Regions from separate parts of the Desulfofarcimen acetoxidans DSM 771 genome, predicted to be linked through region 1. Evidence: predicted binding sites of a transcription regulator. Region 1 holds the regulator's gene; the other holds the start of a gene.

What was found. The regulator LexA, encoded in region 1, represses DNA repair genes until DNA is damaged. The targets are predictions, from matches to a motif close to CNAACANNTGTTNG.
Region 2: recA (recombinase RecA) is a predicted target of LexA. The motif match lies at 5,559-5,572, and genes of this name have one in related genera.

The regions. Positions count from the first base shown of each region.
Region 1 is NC_013216.1:2,307,279-2,316,869, reverse strand. It holds gene DTOX_RS21510 (class I SAM-dependent methyltransferase) at 60-782, opposite strand; gene DTOX_RS10520 (hypothetical protein) at 922-1,158, opposite strand; gene DTOX_RS10515 (acetyl-CoA hydrolase/transferase family protein) at 1,679-3,016, shown strand; gene DTOX_RS10510 (Fe-S-containing hydro-lyase) at 3,102-3,662, opposite strand; gene DTOX_RS10505 (fumarate hydratase) at 3,708-4,553, opposite strand; gene lexA (transcriptional repressor LexA) at 4,710-5,330, shown strand; gene DTOX_RS10495 (methionine gamma-lyase family protein) at 5,335-6,576, opposite strand; gene DTOX_RS10490 (AAA family ATPase) at 6,573-7,544, opposite strand; gene hfq (RNA chaperone Hfq) at 7,656-7,898, opposite strand; gene miaA (tRNA (adenosine(37)-N6)-dimethylallyltransferase MiaA) at 7,950-8,930, opposite strand; gene DTOX_RS10475 (class I SAM-dependent methyltransferase) at 8,923-9,591, opposite strand, start outside.
Region 2 is NC_013216.1:3,296,689-3,306,279, reverse strand. It holds gene pgsA (CDP-diacylglycerol--glycerol-3-phosphate 3-phosphatidyltransferase) at 1-271, shown strand, start outside; gene DTOX_RS15080 (hypothetical protein) at 425-985, shown strand; gene DTOX_RS15075 (AAA family ATPase) at 969-2,450, shown strand; gene DTOX_RS15070 (competence/damage-inducible protein A) at 2,583-3,845, shown strand; gene DTOX_RS15065 (DEAD/DEAH box helicase) at 3,850-5,469, shown strand; gene recA (recombinase RecA) at 5,601-6,632, shown strand; gene DTOX_RS15055 (regulatory protein RecX) at 6,661-7,119, shown strand; gene rny (ribonuclease Y) at 7,731-9,266, shown strand; gene DTOX_RS15045 (hypothetical protein) at 9,513-9,591, shown strand, end outside.

The sequences.
Region 1 (9,591 bases):
TACAAAAACCCCCGGCAGGGGGTAATTTTATGACAAAATATATTTATGATTGATTGTAATTATTTAATTTTATGGCATTTTACGACGATATAAGTGGATAAGCAAGGGAAAAGCTTGTCACCGATAATTTCAAAATGCTTATACATGGAATTAAGCATAAAATGTTTTTCTATGGGGGGAAAATAAATAGCTTTATAATAAGAAAAGTCTGTAAAACCAGCTTCTTTTAGCACCTTGTTTACATAATACCTGCTCATAAAATTGGCGTTATTATATATAGTGGGCTGAACATAACCTTTTAACATTCTGTACATATTCCAGGGACTCCAGAAATTAAGAAATGCCAGAATGAATTGGCCTGAAGGCTGTAAGACTCGAAAAATCTCCTGAACAACTTTTTCCGGTCTTCCCATGAACTCTAAGGCCAGAGAACATATCACAGTCTTAAAGCTATGCTCCTTAAACGGTATGTTTTCTGCCAGCGAATGTACTAGAGAGGCTTGAAAGCCTTGTTTGGTCAGTTTTTGTCTGGCTACAGCCAGCATATTCTCGGATGCGTCCAATCCGGTAACATCAAGACCGCAACCGGCCAGGTTTATAATATAATTACCTGTTCCACAACCTATATCTAAAACAGGATCCGATCCTGCAATATCACCGTAAGCCTTAAAAAAAGCCTCATTTTCAAGTTTAGCACAGAGTTTGCCTAAAGGCAGCTTAGCCCATAAATCATATTTTGCTGCAATATCATCAAAGGTTGGGTTGCTTTTTATGTTAGGCACCAGCTATCACATCCCGTATGTTTTTGCTCCTCTTCTATTGCTAGTTTACATAATACTTATTATCGGAACTTTTAAAAACTCATATTTCATTACTCCCTTCCGGTAACAAACCGGAGGGTTTATCATCCTTAGAGATTCATTAGATGCATTCATCCTCATCTTCAATAAAAATAAAATCATCAACCTGGTCAAACTCATATAATTCGTTTATACCTAAACACTTGGCACAATTGTCGCATATTTTTGTAGGATCTAATTCACAAACAAAACATTCACAACAGTCATCACAAATCTTATTTTCCTCCAGTATACATCTTTTTTTCTCTTTATTAAGTTCGCCTGTTAGTTGTTTGTACACAGGGCTGCGCTTACTCAAGGTAGATCACCTTCATTTTAAGCTTTGAATATATTTTACTGTATAATTACCGGAAAAATCAGCAAGTATTCCGCTAATGGTATTATCTTTGTGGCGAAAGGAATTATTCTAGCCCGAGCAACAACCTCATTTAACGATAAAAAGCAGGTATCTAAATAAATCGACGCAAACAGCAAACACTGTATATGAATGTTCACACCGTATCTACCGGCTACGCTGACCCGATTTATTGTGATTATTAATATAATTTAATAATATGGTTTTATTATGTCTACTTATAATAACAGCCAGGTACAAGCATTTTTCTGCGGCTAAATAAACTTTTTAGAAATTTTCTTGCATTTCGCTGTTTAACATATCTTATCTGATTTTTCTTAATCTTTGGTAGGATTTTTGCATGTATATTCCTTTAGAAACATCCGGGATGATCCGGCATGGTGCCTGTTGCTCTCTCGTGTTAACAGGTTTTAATTTATTCATATTTTATAATTGTTTTACCACTTTTGAGGGGGTTTTTAGAATGAGTTGGACTGATTTATACCGTCAAAAATTAGTATCAGCAGATGAAGCAGTAAAGGTAATCAAATCAGGTGACTGGGTAGAATATGGCGAGTTTGCCGGTCAAGTACAGGACCTTGACAAAGCTTTAGCGAAAAGGAAAGATGAATTAAAGGACGTGAAGGTTCGTGCTGTTACCAGAGCCGCAGCTATTGAAGTTGTCAAGGCGGACCCTACAGGTGAACATTTTACTTATGTAAACTGGCATTTCAGTGGTTTAGACAGAAAACTCCATGACCAAGGACTCTGCTATTTTTCACCTATCCTTTTCCGCGAGGTGCCCAGGTACTACCGGGAAAATCAACAGGTTGATGTAACTATGATTACTGTCACTCCAATGGACAAGCACGGTTACTTTAACTACGGTTTAAATAATGCTGGAACCAGGGCCAGCCTGGATAAAGCCAGTAAGATAATTGTGGAAGTCAATGAAAATATGCCAAGAGTACTGGGTGGCAATGAAGAATGTATTCATATTTCAGAAGTTGATTTTGTTGTTGAAGGCAGCAATTGGGCTATCCCTGCTCTGCCGGTAGCTAAAATCAGTGAAACCGATGAAAAAATCGCCAAAATGATTGTTAATGAATTGGAAGACGGTTGTTGCATTCAGTTGGGTATCGGTGGTATGCCTAACGCAGTAGGAAAGTTAATTGCTCAATCAGATCTAAAAAATCTGGGTGTACACACAGAAATGTTTGTTGATGCCTATATGGACATGTATCTGGCCGGTCGTGTAACCGGATTAAATAAAAATATCGATAAGGGTAAAATGGTCTTTACTTTTGCCATGGGCTCAAAAAATTTATATGATTTTATGGATAATAACCCGGTTTGCGCTTCTTATCCGGTTGATTACACCAACGTACCTCATATTATCGCACAAAATGATAAAGTTACCTCTATCAACAACTGTATTGAAATTGATCTCTTCGGACAGGTTTGCTCAGAATCTGCCGGTATCAGGCAAATCAGTGGTACCGGTGGTCAGGTTGACTTCTTTGAAGGTGCTTACCTTTCTAAAGGCGGTAAAGCTTTCTGCTGCTTCACAGCCAGTTACAAGGATAAACAAGGCAATTTAAAATCACGTATTAACCCTTTATTAACCTCAGGTGCAATCGTTACCACTCCTCGTACTGTAGTTCAATATGTGGTTACTGAAAACGGTATTGTTAACTTAAAAGGAAAATCCACCTGGGAAAGAGCTGAAGCACTGATTTCTCTGGCCCACCCGGATTTCCATGAGCAACTTGCTAAAGATGCAGAGAAAATGGGTATTTGGAGAAAGAGCAATAAAAAATAGTTCTGGGTTAATGGGAAACCCGTACCACTTTCTTTAGTGATACGGGTTTGTTGTTTGTTTGGTTTATACTGTATGCAGCAAGTCCCTAATTACATATTTTATTAGAGGAATATCTATTCCTGCCCTCTGTATATAAGTCTCCCCCGTAAATATCATTAACCACAATTAGCGGGAAGTCTTCAACTTCCAGTTCGTAAATTGCTTCCGGTCCCAGTTCCGGATAGGCAATTACACTGGATTTTTTTATACATTTGGCAATTAGTGCCCCAGCACCACCTACAGCCGCAAAATATACTGCTTTATATTCTATACCAGCCTTTATTACTTCAGCCGATCTATAACCCTTACCAATTGTTCCCTTTAAACCACGGGACAATAATTCAGGAGTATAGCTGTCCATGCGACCACTGGTGGTAGGACCTGCAGAACCTATAACCTGCCCGGGTTTAGCCGGGGCTGGACCAACATAATATAGTACTTGGCCCAAAAGGTTAAAAGGCAACATCTCACCCTTCTCTATTAATTCCATCAACTTTTTATGAGCTGCGTCACGTCCCGTATAAAGCTTTCCGTTCAACAGTATTTGCTGGCCGCTTTTCAGCTGCTCTACTGCTTTATTATTTAACGGGGTAAATATTTTTTGCATAACAATCTCCTTATGTTAATTAATTTTTTCTAAAGAAAAAACCGGCTAAAGAAATCTTGTTTTATGTCTACTGGCATGACAGTTTATGTTAACTGCTACAGGCAAGCTGGCTATATGTGCCGGAAATATTTCTATATGCACTGCCAGTGCGGTTGTAACCCCGCCAAAGCCCTGTGGCCCTATACCCAGTTTATTAATATCAATAAGAAGTTCTTCCTCTAATTTTGCTATATCTCCTATACTGTTCTTTTCTCCAACAGGTCTTAAAAGCGCTTCCTTGGCTAAAAGAGCCACCTTCTCAAGCGTTCCCCCAATTCCCACACCTACTATGACAGGCGGACAGGAATTAGGGCCAGCCGTGGCTACTTGCTCCAGTATAAATTTCTTTACCCCATTTACTCCTTCTGACGGCTTTAGCATTTTCACAGCACTCATATTTTCACTGCCGCCACCTTTTGGAACGACAGTAATTTTTAACTGGTTGCCGGGAACAATTTTAGTATGTATAACACCTGGTGTATTATCCCCTGTATTCACCCTCTCCAGTGGATGATTGACTATGGATTTCCTCAAATAGCCTTTCATATAACCCTGCCTGATACCCTCGTCGACAGCTTCATATAAGTCGCCACCGAATAAATGCACCTCCTGCCCGATTTCAAGAAAGATCACTGTGAAACCAGTATCCTGGCAAATCGGCATTTCCTCTGTGGAAGCAATGTCAGCATTGGTTACAAGTTGCTGCAGAATACCTTTTCCCACAGGTGAAATTTCCTTTTCCACGGCGTTTTGCAAAGCTGAGCGCACGTCATTACCCAGATGATAATTTGCCTCCATACATAACTCAGCTACATTTGCTGTTACATCCTGAACGGAAATATTTCTGATCATAGAAAGACACCTCTGATTTTTTATATCAAATATTCAACAAGAAGTTCAATAATTCCTGTAATAAATTGCGAACAAATGTTTTTTAAAAAAATTTTAATATGTTATAATACAGATGTTATAATAAAAATTATAATACTATGCCAAGGCAGGTGTCGTGTGATCAAACCTATTACCACCCAAAGAGAAGAAGCCATTTTAGACGTTATAAAGCAAACAATCCGCCATAAAGGTTATCCCCCTTCTGTTCGTGAAATCGGAGTGGCTGTTGGTCTGAGCTCCAGTTCAACAGTTCACGGCTACTTAAGAAAACTGGAAATGAAAGGATTGCTTCGCCGGGATCCTACAAAACCCAGGGCTATTGAGGTTCTGGACAGGACAGAAAAGGAGAGTATAGATTTTAATATCCTAAATATACCTATCATAGGAAAAGTATCTGCCGGTTCTCCTGTCCTAGCCATTGAAAATCAGGAAGGTAATTTGCAATTACCTCTGGATTATACAGGTGCGGGTAATTTTTTTCTGCTCAGAGTTAAAGGCAAAAGCATGATCGAAGCCGGTATTTTCGAAGGGGATTTGGTTTTGGTTCGTCAACAGCCTGCAGCTGAAAACGGAGACATTATTGTTGCCTTACTGGAAGAGAATGCAACAGTCAAAAGATTCTTTAAAGAAAAAGAATATATACGCCTCCAACCGGAAAATAAGCTATTATCGCCAATACTCGTGAAAGAGGTTCAGATTCTGGGCAAGGTTGTTGGGGTAATCCGTAAATATTATTAACTTATTAACCTAACCCAAGCACAAACTTGGCCGCGGACAGCACACCCAACTTTACATATTGCCTGGATAAACCTCCTTGCAGGTAAACTATGAAAGGCCGGCGAATCGGCGCGTCAGCTGTCAGTTCTAAAGAAGCACCCTGAACAAAAGTGCCGGCAGCCATAATTACCTGATCACCATAACCAGGCATGTCCCACGGTTCCGGAATAACATGAGCATCTACCGGTGAAGCTTTTTGAATTCCCCGACAAAAAGCAATTACCTTTTCCGGCGAACCTAGTTCCACGGCTTGAATAATATCTGTCCTATAATCCTCAGCGGCAGGAAAAACTCTAAACCGTAGTCGTTCAAAAAGTTTGGCTGTAAACACTGCTCCTTTAAGTGATTCGTTAACAATATGGGGAGAAATAAAAAGTCCTTGATATAATAGTCGCTGAAAATCAGGTGAAGGACCGACCTCAGCTCCGATGCCCGGGGCTGTCCAACGGTTGGCGGCCAATTCAACAAGCTCACTGCGACCCACAATATAACCACCTGTAGGAGCCAACCCCCCACCAGGATTTTTAATCAATGAACCGGCAACCAAATCAGCTCCTACATCACAAGGTTCTAATGTCTCTACAAACTCTCCGTAGCAGTTGTCCACAAAAACAATTATGGAGGGCCAGTTCTGCTTAACAAAACTGCATAATTCACCTATTTGTGCTACCGTTAAAGCAGGACGTTCCGAATAACCTCTGGACCTTTGCAGCATAATACATTTAGTTTGTGAGCTAACAGCTTCCTTCAATTTTTCATAATCCAGTTTTCCATCCGGCAATAATTCAACCTGGCGATAAGCGATGCCAAATTCTTTTAAAGAACCGCCCCCGCTGCCCCTGATACCTATAATTTCTTCAAGTGTATCATAAGGAGTCCCGGTTGCTGAAACCAGCTCATCTCCAGGACGCAGGATACCAAATAGGCAAATGGCCATTGCATGAGTACCTGAGACGATTTGACTGCGTACTAAAGCTGCTTCAGCACCAAAGATGCGTGCATATAACTTCTCTAAAATCTCCCGGCCCATATCGTTATAACCGTAACCTGAGGAACTCTTTAAATGAAAATCGCTGACCTTTTCTTCTTGAAAAGCAGCCAAAACTTTGCTGTGATTAATCCACGAAGTTTTATCCAATTCACGGTACACAGGCAACAACTCATTTTCTGCTTCCAGCGCCAGCTCTTCCAATTGCTCAAGCTCTATGTACAATTATTAGCCCCCTTAGTGATGCTTTCTGCGATTTTTATATCTTCTCTTTTAATATACATTAATTCTTTTCTTCCGACCTCTTTATCAGGCATTTTAACTAATCTTACCGCCTGGCACCGAATAGCGCGCTCCACAAGATTGCGAACCAACCTGGCATTGCCGCTGTGCCGATGTGTTTTTGCTTCTTTTTCTAATATTATTCTCATCTCTTCAGTAGCACCAGGTGAGAATAGGTACTGCCGCTGTTCCAACATTAAGTTACCAATAGACATGAGTTCGGAAATACTATAGTCAGGAAAATTAATTACGATAGGAATACGAGATCGCAGGCCTGGATTGGTTTCTGTAAACCACTCCATCTCCTCCCTGTAACCGGCCAAAATTAAAATCATCTTATCCTTTTGATCTTCAATACTTTTGACCAGAGTGTCAATAGTTTCTTTACCAAAATCTTTTTCTCCGCCTCGCGCCAGTGAGTAAGCTTCATCTATAAATAAAATTCCCCCCAGAGCTTTCCTAATCTGCTCTTTTGTTCTTTGTGCGGTATGCCCTATATATTCACCAACCAGATCTGCTCTTTCCACCTCGACTAAATGGCCTTTGCTCAATACGCCCAGCTCTTTAAAAAGTTTGCCTATAATGCGTGCTACCGTTGTCTTACCTGTACCGGGATTACCTTTAAAAACCATATGCAGTGATAAAGGTTCCGTAGCTAACTGTTCTTTTTGTCTCCTTTTCTGAATTTCAACAAAGGCATACACTTCATTAATCAACTTTTTCACACATTTTAAACCTACTAGGCTATTTAGTTCACGCAGTACATCTGCAGTAGTATTTTTCTGAGATGAATCCTGGTTTTTATATTTACTTGTACGGTTAATTACATGGATTTTATTAGTCATCGGTAATTCTTTTTTACTGTTTTCATTATTCTGATTGCGCCATATGTTTATTTTCAAAATCAGTTCACCTCTCCGAGCTGCGTTATTAAATTATACGCCCGGAGTTCAATAATTTGACCAAAAAAGCCTCTCCTTTTGAGAGAGACTTTGTTGAATATCAGGCAAACTTTATTAGTTGGTTTTACCCTCAGCAAAAGCAGTATTAACAGGTCTAAGCGGACTTATTGTTGAAATAGCATGCTTATAAACCATAAGCTGTTTGCCTTCGCTTTCCAGGATAACAGTAAAGTTATCAAAGCCCCTAACCATCCCTTTTAATTGAAAACCATTGATTAGAAACATAATTACCGGGATGTTCTCTTTTCTTACTTGATTGAGGAATGCGTCTTGCAAATTAATTTGGGCCTTAGTCATTAGGAGTCCCTCCGTTGGAATTATTTTCTTTTATACTTTATTTTCGACACTTTAGCAGCTTACTCCTGCAACTATCTTAATAATTTCTTGAACAATATCATCCATAGCCGGCTGTCTGCTAATATCAAGCCATGTAATTTTATTATCTCGTTTAAACCATGTTAACTGCCTCTTAGCGAAACGCCTGGTATTGCGTTTTAGCATTTCCACGGCTTCCTCAAGACTCATATTGCCATTTAAATAAGCTCCAAGTTCCTTATAACCAAGACTTTTCATAGAGGTTAATTGTGAAGAATAGCCCCTGTCCAGCAAACCTCGAACCTCTTTCAAAAATCCCTGTTCCATCATTTTATCTATACGTATTTCAATACGCCTGTAAAGTTGAGACCTCTCCATGATTAAACCGAAAATGTGCAATTTATATTTGGGTTTAGTAAATGTGTCCCTATCATGGTAACTGGAAATAGGCCTTCCTGTCTGATCGAAAACTTCCAATGCCCTAATTATACGTTTACGGTCATTACAGTGTATTTTTTCTGCTGCCAATGGATCAACAGTTTTTAAGAGATTATGTATATATTCATTTCCTCGTAGATCTGCCGACTGATTGAGCTTAGCCCTATATTCCCAATTTATTTCAGCACGGCTGAAATTATAATGGTCAGTGATCGAACGGACATACAAACCTGTTCCACCTACCAGAATCGGGCTGCTGCCTCTATTAAATATATCTCTTATATAATTTTCAGCTGCTTCCTGGTACAGTGCCACACTATATTCTTCATCAGGATTAATAATATCCAGCATATAATGAGGTATTCCACACATTTCTTCGATGGTCGGTTTAGCTGTTCCTATATCCATATATCGATAAATCTGCATGGAATCAGCTGAGACTATTTCACCGTTTATAGTTTTAGCCAGCAATACCCCGCACTCAGTTTTCCCAACAGCGGTAGGCCCGACAATAACAATTAACGGTATCGGGTTTTTATTGCCACCAGGTCCTTGACCAGTAGATATATTAATCATTATCTTTATTCTTCACTCCGTAAACTACAGGAGCATATTTGCCTCCCTCTATTCTGTCTATACCAAGCCTGGCAAATTCAGAGCTGCCTCGTCTTTCTTTGACTACAACCCTTTTTCTGGCAACTCTAAGAGCTTCTACCAAAACATCCCGATTCAAGGGAGATAAATCAGCTAACTTTCTTAAAGGTGTCATATTTGAAGATTTATACTTTGGTTGTCTGAACATTGGATCAAAATATACTATATCAAAGCTATTGGCCGCTGTTTGCAATAAGTATTCGTAATGGCTGGCATTTATTACTGTAATATTTCTCATAGTAGAAGAAAGCAATTTACTTTTAAAATTGTAATTTTTTATACCATAACGTACCAGAGCGGCAATAACCGGAGATACTTCCAAACCAAGCACAGTGCCTGAGGTGCCAGTTACAAAAGCAGATACGATAGCATCAGCTCCGAAACCCAGTGTACAATCCAGCACAGAATCTCCAGGCCTAAGATCCATAGCCTTGACCATTTGGTCAGTTTTCCCAGATCTAATATCCTTTATACGCACTGCGGCCATATTGGGATGAAAAAAAAATTCTTCTTCCCCTGTATAATAAAATACTTTATCGGGAGCAGCTACTATAACCCCTGCAACCTGATACTTATCAATCAA
Region 2 (9,591 bases), 990 kb from region 1:
TTTGATTATTGGCAGGGAACTGGTGGTAACCGGTTTGCGGGCTGTGGCAGCAGCGGATGGCACTGTGATTTCAGCCAGCAAGCTGGGAAAAATCAAAACTGTTACTCAGATTATTGCTATAGTAGCTATGTTTTTACACGATTTTCCTTTCAATATGATTGAAGTTCCGATAGGAAATATAGCTATGGGATTAGCGGTGCTTTTTACAATTTGGTCGGGTGTCGATTATATTGTGCGCTCCTGGCATCTTCTCAAGAAGGAAGGGATATGACTGCCGCCATTAAGCTTTTATCTGAGCAATTGATTAATAATAAAATATATGGATTTCGGTTTTGTGGTAACCGTTTCATAAGGAGTTTTATGCAAATACGTGGTATAATCAAGTGATACTAATAATTTCAGACGGAAAGGGAGATATGGTAGTATGAAATTGCATGGTCTCCGAATTCCAGTAGTAGTTTTGAGTCTTTTGCTGGGACTTTCCCTGTTTTTCGGTTGCCAGTGGTTATACCAAAAATATAATTATAAACAGCCTTTAGTTGCCTCTTTGAGTGAAAACAAAGCTGTACTATCCTACGAAGTTGACGATAAGCATGATCAACTGCTGATAGAAGTACGAATGTCCACACCTAACCTGATGGAGGATTATAAAAAGCTCTATACTAAATTGGATGCTATCATGGGTAAAAAGCCTTTTATCCTGAAGTTGACTGACGATAGGGACAGTGAACTGATCAAAGCCTATTACAACAGCCAGTATGCCATTTATCAGGCTATCAGCAGGGGAACCTATCAGGAAATGGCTGCCGTAATAAATAAAGAAAGTATTGCTCTAGGCGTTGAATCGAAAGTTTTTATTGATCGAGACAATATTTATCTTCAGATGAAACACAACAACCACGAATTAAATGAAATTGTACCAAGAAATCCTTCTTCATCAGCAGCAATGGCCGGAGGTGAGCTTTTTAATGCTGAAGGAAATTAGTTTGGGTTTTCTTTTAGCTTTTCTGGTTTTTTTAGCTATAGCCGGTTATGATATTATTCCTTTAATGGTTATTTTAGCCGCTTTGGCGGCCATGTTTTATTTTGTGCGCAGTAAAGGACTGCTGAGCGGCAATTTTGAGACAACAGTTGCCTCTTTATCCCGCCCGGAAGTGGCTTTTTCCGATATAGGCGGTCAGAATGCAGCTATCAATGAACTGAGGGAAGCTTTGGACTTTATTAAGAGTTTTGATAAAATCAAGGAAATGGGCATCAGGCCGCTTAAAGGTATTTTGTTAACCGGTCCGCCCGGGACAGGAAAAACCTTGCTGGCCAAAGCTGCGGCCAATTACACTGATTCCGCCTTTTTAGCTGCCAGTGGCTCGGAGTTTATTGAGATGTATGCCGGTGTGGGTGCCCAAAGAGTAAGGAAACTCTTTCAGTCTGCCAGAGAAGCGGCATTAAAAATGAAAAAAAATAACGCGGTTATCTTTATTGATGAGATTGAAGTGCTGGGAGGCAAGCGAGGTTCAACCAGCAGTCATATGGAGTATGACCAAACAATTAACCAGTTGTTGTGTGAGATGGACGGTATGAAAGTGGATGACCGTGTGCGCTTGCTTGTATTAGCGGCAACCAATCGTGCTGATATGCTGGATACGGCTCTCACCAGACCGGGCCGGTTTGACAGGCAGGTTAAGGTGCATTTGCCTGATAAAGACGGTCGTTTAGAGATATTGAAGCTGCATACCGGTAATAAACCTCTGGCGGAAGATGTATGTCTGGATAGCGTGGCCAAGGAATGTTTCGGTTTTTCCGGCGCTCACTTGGAAAGCATGGCCAATGAAGCGGCGATTTTGGCCATGCGTGAAGGTTCCAAGGCAATTTCTTATTGTCATTTTCTGGAGGCTGTTGATAAAGTAATGATGGGTGCTAAACTGGATCGGAAACCTTCAGCCAGTGAATTAAAACGTGTAGCTTTTCACGAGACAGGCCATGCTGTTATTGGTGAAATGGTTCGTCCTGGCTCGGTTTCTACTGTTACAATTACACCAAGGGGTGACGCTCTGGGATATATACGTCAGACTGACGAGAATGACAGTTATATGTATACCAAGGATTACCTGGAAGATAGGATAGCTGTCACTCTGGCCGGTGCCGTAGCGGAGGAATTGATGCTGGGCCACCGCAGTACCGGTGCAGCCAATGATTTTGAGCATGCGGTACAGGCAGCTAATACGATTATTCGTTCAGGCATGTCGGAATTAGGTGTGGTATCTCTGGAGGATATACCGAAGGATTTAAAGCATAAGGTGCTTACTTCTATTATCAGAGAGCAGGAGAACAGGGTCAGGGAATACCTGGAGCAATCGAAGGATTTACTGCTGCAGATCGTTGATGTTTTGCTGGATAAGGAAAAAATTACCGGTGATTATTTGAGGCGGGTAGTCCGGGCAAAAGCTGCTTGAATAAAGTAAAAGATGACCTGAATAAAAATGATCGTATGTGTGATAATATTGTAAGGCCGTCGAAAATTTGTTTTTTGACGGCCAATTTTCAATTTGTTATATGTTGGGTTACTTTTTGTGTGGGGGCAGTATATGAGAGCTGAAATTATTTTTACAGGTACGGAACTGCTTAACGGCCAGGTATTGAATACTCACGGACGTTATTTAGGAGAAAAATTGTCCAAAATGGGAGTAGAGACCCTTTTACATATTGCGGTGGGCGACAGTCGTGAACGGATGACGGAAGTTTTTTGTTCTGCTTTGCTCCGTTCTGATTTGATTATTATAACAGGTGGCCTGGGACCTACTACCGATGATTTGACCAAAGAGGTGGTAGCGGAAGTGCTGGGTTTGTCCATGGTTTTGGACGAGGCTGTTCTGGAAAAGGTGCGGTCATATTTCATTACCCGAGGTAGGAGTATTCCGGAATGTATTCGTAAAGAAGCGTTTTTTCCGGAAGGTGCCAGGCTTTTTGACAATCCGGTCGGTTCTGCGCCGGGAATTTTGATTGAGAGGAACACGAAAAAAATTATATGCCTGCCCGGGCCGCCTAAAGAATTAATCCCTACTTTTGAAGGATTCGTTCCTGCTTATCTGGTAAAATCCTTGGGGCAAGGTGAGGTGACCCTAACTGCTTTGTTTAGGCTGACAGGTCTTACCGAACCGGATGTACAGGATATTTTGAGCGATTTATGCCTGGCTGAAAATCCCGGTATTGCTTTTTTAGCTATGCCGGGTGAAGTGCAGGTGCGCATCAGTGCCAGAGCCGCTGAACCGGAGGCTAAGAGACTGGTAGCTGAATTGGCCGAAAAGGTTGAAGCCAGATTAGGCGGTTATATTTTCGCCAGGGATGAGGATGTTCCGGAAGAGCTTGTAGGCAGCCTGCTGCTGGGAAGAGGTTTAACTATTGGCCTGGCAGAATCTTGTACGGGTGGCTTAATAGCCGGTAGGCTAACCGCTGTTCCCGGCAGTTCACACTACCTGCTGGGTGGTGTAGTTGCCTACAGTAATATGGTTAAGGAAAAAGTTTTAGGTGTACCGGCTCAAATTTTGGAGCGCTACGGGGCGGTCAGTAAACAAACTGCCCTGCTTATGGCCAAAGGCGCGCGTGATCTTATTGGCTCTGATTTGGGCCTTTCTGTTACCGGTATTGCCGGTCCGGACGGGGGGAGTGATGAAAAGCCCGTAGGATTGGTCTATATTGCACTGGCAGACAGGACAGACGCCTGGTGCGGAAAGTTTAATTTTGCCGGCAGGAGAGAGTCAATCCGGCGCGGGGTGTCTAATATGGCCTTAAATATGGTTAAACTTTATTTATCAGATAAAGAAAATATGAGTACATTAAAGAGGAGTTAAGTATATGGCATTACGAAATACACCAAATAAGGCAGCGGCAAAATTCGGCGAGCTGACCTTAAACAGCCGCATTGTTCAGGCTTTAGTAAACATGGGATTTGAAGAACCCACTCCCATTCAGCAAAAGACAATTCCTATTTCACTGGAAGGAAAGGATATAATCGGCCAGGCTCAGACCGGAACGGGTAAAACCGCTGCTTTTGCTATTCCTGTCTTAGAAAAGATTGATAGCCGGCGAAACGGGGTACAGGCCCTGATTATAACTCCAACCAGGGAGTTGGCTATTCAGGTAGCCGAGGAAATCTCCAATATCGGCAAATACTGCCGCATACGTGCCTTGCCTATTTACGGCGGACAGTCTATAGACAGGCAGATTAAGGCTCTAAAGCAGCAAAGGGTGCAGATTGTTATAGGCACCCCGGGACGGCTTTTGGATCACCTGCGCCGTGGTACTCTTAGATTGGAACAAGTTGCCACGGTTGTTTTGGATGAAGCGGATGAAATGCTGGACATGGGCTTCATTGAAGATATCGAAGCTATATTAAACCAGACTCCGACGACCAGGCAAACATTTTTGTTTTCTGCGACTATCCCGGAAGAAATATTGAGACTGTCCAGAAAATACTTGAATAGTCCCGAGTTTATTACTGTGAGCAGAAATAATTTGACAGTGCCTTTGATTGAGCAGGTATATTATGAAACCAGAGAGAGTACTAAGCTGGACGCTCTGGCCCGCCTGTTGGATGCACTGGATATTTCTCTGGCCATTATATTTTGCCGGACTAAGCGGGGCGTGGATGAGCTGGTGGCTTCGCTGCAGGTGCGGGGCTACCAGGCAGCCGGATTGCACGGTGATTTGAGCCAGTACCAGCGCAATCACGTTATGCGCCAGTTTAAGGCGGGTCAGGTGGAGTTTTTGGTGGCTACCGATGTAGCGGCCCGCGGTTTGGATATAGAGAATGTATCCCATGTAATTAACTTTGATGTGCCCCAGGATCCTGAATTCTATGTGCATAGAATCGGGCGCACCGGCCGGGCAGGGAAAACCGGCATGGCTATTTCTCTGGTCAGTCCCAGGGATTTTCGCCAGCTGCGTTTAATAGAAAAAATCACCAAGTCACGCGTCAAGCGGGAGCATTTGCCTGGCCTGGCTGATTTAACGGAACGCCGCAAGGAAATGATCAAGAGCCAATTAATCAGAGTTATTGAAGATTCTAACCTGGCTTATTACCGTTCAGTGGTTGATCCGCTGGTAGATGAATATGATCCCATTGATATAGCGGCGGCAGCCCTGAAGCTGGGTTATGACCTGGAAACAGGTGATGATATTGAGAAAACTGAGTCATCCCCTGCCTATTATGATACCGGGGCGGGTCCGGGCATGGTCAGATTATTCATGACTCTTGGCCGCAAAGATAATATTTCGCCCGGTGAGCTTGTCAGGGTTTTGAGTGAAGAGACAGGTATTCCTGAACACATGGTAGGGGATGTCAGAATATATGAGAAGTTTACCTTTACCGAGGTTCCTGAGGAATGGGCTAATTGTGTTATTGGCAGCCTGAACAAGCAGAGCATCAAAGGTCGCCGTATCTGTGTTGAGCCGGCACGAGGGAGAAATAATTGAGCTACTCCGGCATATGTGCTGCATGATTAGCCCATTGCAGCAGTTAATTATTGCTTGACAGATATCATTGGTAAAAAATATAATTAACGCGAACAAATGTTTTGCATTAAGAAAGGGGGTTTTCATTTTTGATGCAGCAAGACAAGCAAAAAGCTTTGGAACGCGCTCTGGCCGATATTGAGAAGCAGTTCGGCAAAGGGGCTGTTATGAAACTTGGCGAGTCTCCGGCAAAGAATGTGGAGGTTATTTCCACAGGTGTTTTATCTCTTGATATTGCTCTTGGTATTGGTGGTGTTCCCAGGGGCAGAGTTGTTGAGATATACGGGCCTGAGTCTTCCGGTAAAACAACTGTGGCGCTGCATGTAGTTGCCGAAGCCCAGAAAGATGGGGGGATGGCAGCGTTTGTGGATGCGGAGCATGCCCTGGATCCGACTTATGCCCAAAAACTGGGCGTAGATATTGAAAATTTGCTGGTTTCCCAGCCTGATACGGGTGAGCAGGCGCTGGAAATTGCCGAAGCTCTGGTGCGCAGCGGGGCGGTTGATGTTATTGTGGTGGATTCAGTAGCCGCTCTGGTGCCCAGGGCGGAGATTGAAGGTGATATGGGTGATTCACATGTAGGTTTGCAGGCCCGTTTGATGTCGCAGGCCCTGCGCAAACTTACCGGTGTGGTCAGCAAATCCAACTGCACAATCATATTCATTAATCAACTGAGAGAAAAAGTAGGAGTAATGTTTGGCAATCCTGAGACAACTCCGGGGGGAAGGGCGCTAAAGTTCTACTCGTCAATCAGGCTGGATGTGCGTAAAGGTGAGCCTATAAAACAGGGTGCTGATTTTACCGGTAATCGCACAAAAGTTAAAGTCGTGAAAAATAAGATGGCTCCGCCTTTTAAACAGGCAGAGTTTGACATTATGTTTGGAACCGGTATTTCCCGTGAAGGCACACTGCTGGATGTGGCTGTTGATCTCAATATTATTAATAAGAGCGGTGCCTGGTATTCTTATAATAATGAGCGCCTGGGCCAGGGCAGGGAAAATGTTAAGGATTTATTGAAAGAAAAGCAGGAGATGGCGCGGGAAATTGAACAAAAGGTGCGGGCTCTGGTAAATGTGGCTCCGCAACAACCGGCCGGTCCGGAGCAAAGTGATTTGTCTGTGTAGGATTACAGTTTAGCGGGGATGAAGAGAAATGCCGGGGCAACTTGAAAAGGCCAAACACTATGCTTTAAACCTGCTGAGTTATCGCAGGAGATCAGAAGAAGAAGTGAGAAACAGGCTGCGCAAAGCGGAATTCGAAGCAGTTGTAATTGAAGAGACAATGGGTTTTCTAAAGGAGTATAATTATATTAATGATCGCGACTTTGCCGGGAGTTGGGTAAATGACCGCCTTGCTTTGAAACCTGTTGGACGCAGACGTTTAAGATGGGAACTGCAGCAGAAGGGTGTTGCCAGGGATATTATTGAACAGGCCGTCAATATAATTGACGAAAATGATGAATATAATATGGCTTTGCAACTGGTAAGAAAAAAGTTTTCTACTGATATAAATTGCACTTCGACTAAAATCGCCTCTTTTTTGCAGCGTCGCGGTTTTTCTGCCGGTGTAATTATAACTATATGCAATAATATACACGGTAAAGGCCTCTAAGCCTTGACATGGACTAAAAAAATCTGTACAATATCACTGGGAGAAAATAGAATTGATACTGCTGTAATGGGCTTAATATAGATGAGAAAATATAATATTGTATTATTTTGGAGAGATTATGGCTTAAATAGGGGAATTATTAATACCATGAAACGGTATTTTAGTGTGTATTATTATGTCAAATTATAGCATGTCGAATTTTGCAGACAAGCTAATTAAATGAGAATAATAAGAAACCACCCATAAAACCATAATTAGTGTCCCGGTTACTGGAGACACACCGGAGAAGTACGAGAATTAGTTTTCAATTCTTAAACAGAAAGGATCCCGTCTTACCGGGGTATTTTCGTGCCCGCTTTAAATTCAGGAGTATCGCTAATTTTCTACCGAGTTTACTCGGTGTTTTTTTTGTACTCTAGGAAATTATGCTTATGATGGATTTGCGGACAGGTCATTTTTAAATGAAGTACAAGTTTATGTTTTATAAGCAAGGTTAGTGTTGCATAATTCCCGGCGAGTATGAGTGCCTGCAGCCGCTCGAAAGTCGTTTAAAGCGACTTTCTTATTAAAAAATGATAATAACAGATAATAAACGTGGGAGGTGAAAATTATTGTTTGAGAATCTTTTAATCGCATTACCGGCAGCTGTTGTTGCCTTTATTATTGGTTATTTTATCAGAAGGTATGTGGTTGAAGCAAAAATAGCCACTGCGGAAGAAGAAGTAAAAAGAATTATTGATAACGCGGAAAAAACTGCAGAGTCCTTAAAAAGGGAAGCTATTTTGGAAGCCAAGGAAGAAGTTTTAAAGCAGCGCAATGAGGTAGAGCGGGAAAATAAGGAACGCCGGTCCGAATTGCAGCGGCTGGAGCGCAGGCTGGTTCAAAAAGAAGAAACCCTGGATCGAAAAACCGAAGCCATTGAGAAAAAGGAAGATTCCTTAATCAAGAAAGAAAACGAAATTGATATTGTCAAGACAGAAATAGGTGAAATTTATAATCGTCAACTAAGTGAATTAGAAAGAATTTCTGGTATGACTTCTGAGGAAGCCCGTCAGATCTTGCTGTCCGATATTGAAAAGGAAATGAAACATGAAGCCGCCATATTGATTAAAGATATTGAAACTAAGGCTAAAGAAGAAGGTGAGAAAAGGGCGCGGGCTATTATCTCACTGGCTATTCAAAGATGTGCGGCAGATCATGTGGCCGAAACTACTGTAGCGGTAATTCCTTTACCCAATGATGAAATGAAAGGCCGTATTATCGGTCGTGAAGGTCGCAATATCCGGGCCTTTGAGACACTTACAGGCATAGACTTGATCATAGACGATACACCTGAAGCGGTAATATTATCAGGTTTTGACCCGATTAGAAGAGAAACTGCCAGGATTGCTTTGGAGAAACTAATAGTTGATGGCAGGATACACCCGGCCAGGATTGAGGAGATGGTTGAAAAGGCTCGCAAGGAAGTGGACTTCCAAATACGTGACGCCGGTGAGCAATCTACCTTTGATACCGGAGTGCATGGTATTCATCCTGAACTTATTAACCTGCTGGGCAGGCTTAAATTTAGAACCAGTTATGGACAAAATGTTTTAAAACACTCTATTGAAGTTGCCCACCTGGCAGGCATGATGGCTTCTGAACTGGGTGTGGACGTAAAATTGGCTAAGAGAGCCGGTTTGCTGCATGATATAGGAAAAGCTATGGATCATGAAGTGGAGGGTCCCCATGTAACCATTGGTGTTGATTTGGCCAAGAAATACCGTGAAAGCCAGGAAGTTATACATGCTATTGCTTCCCACCACGGTGATGAGGAACCTAAAACCATTATTGCCGTACTGGTACAGGCGGCAGATGCTATTTCCGCAGCCAGACCGGGAGCCAGGCGTGAAACTCTGGAGTCCTATATTAAGCGCTTGCACAAGTTAGAGGAAATAGCCAATTCATTTGAAGGCGTTGAAAAATCTTTTGCTATTCAAGCCGGCCGTGAAATTCGTATTATGGTTCATCCGGACAAGGTTGATGATCTGGGTGCTGTGCGCCTGGTGCGTGATATTACAAAACAAATCGAAAATGATCTGGATTACCCGGGACAGATTAAAGTGGTTATAATCAGGGAGACTCGTGTAATTGATTATGCCAAGTAATTTTAGACCGATAATTTATATTTTTTTAGAAAATGACTCTTCGGAGTCATTTCTTTGTAGTCCGGGAAATTATGCTTTTAATGATTTTGGCTGCAAGAAAGCCGCTTAAAGCGACTTTCTTGCTTCTCCTTATTTGGAAGATATTAAATTATGCAATGTGTCATAATAAAGCAGGAAATAAATAAATAAAACAGAATTTATAAAAGGATCGGTATGTAGTATGCTTCTAGCGCTGTGGGAAAGCGGGTGAAAGGTTTGAGCAAAGAATATAAGATCAAGGATAACATGTCCGACAGTGTCGGCCTGATAACTTCCATACTCGTTC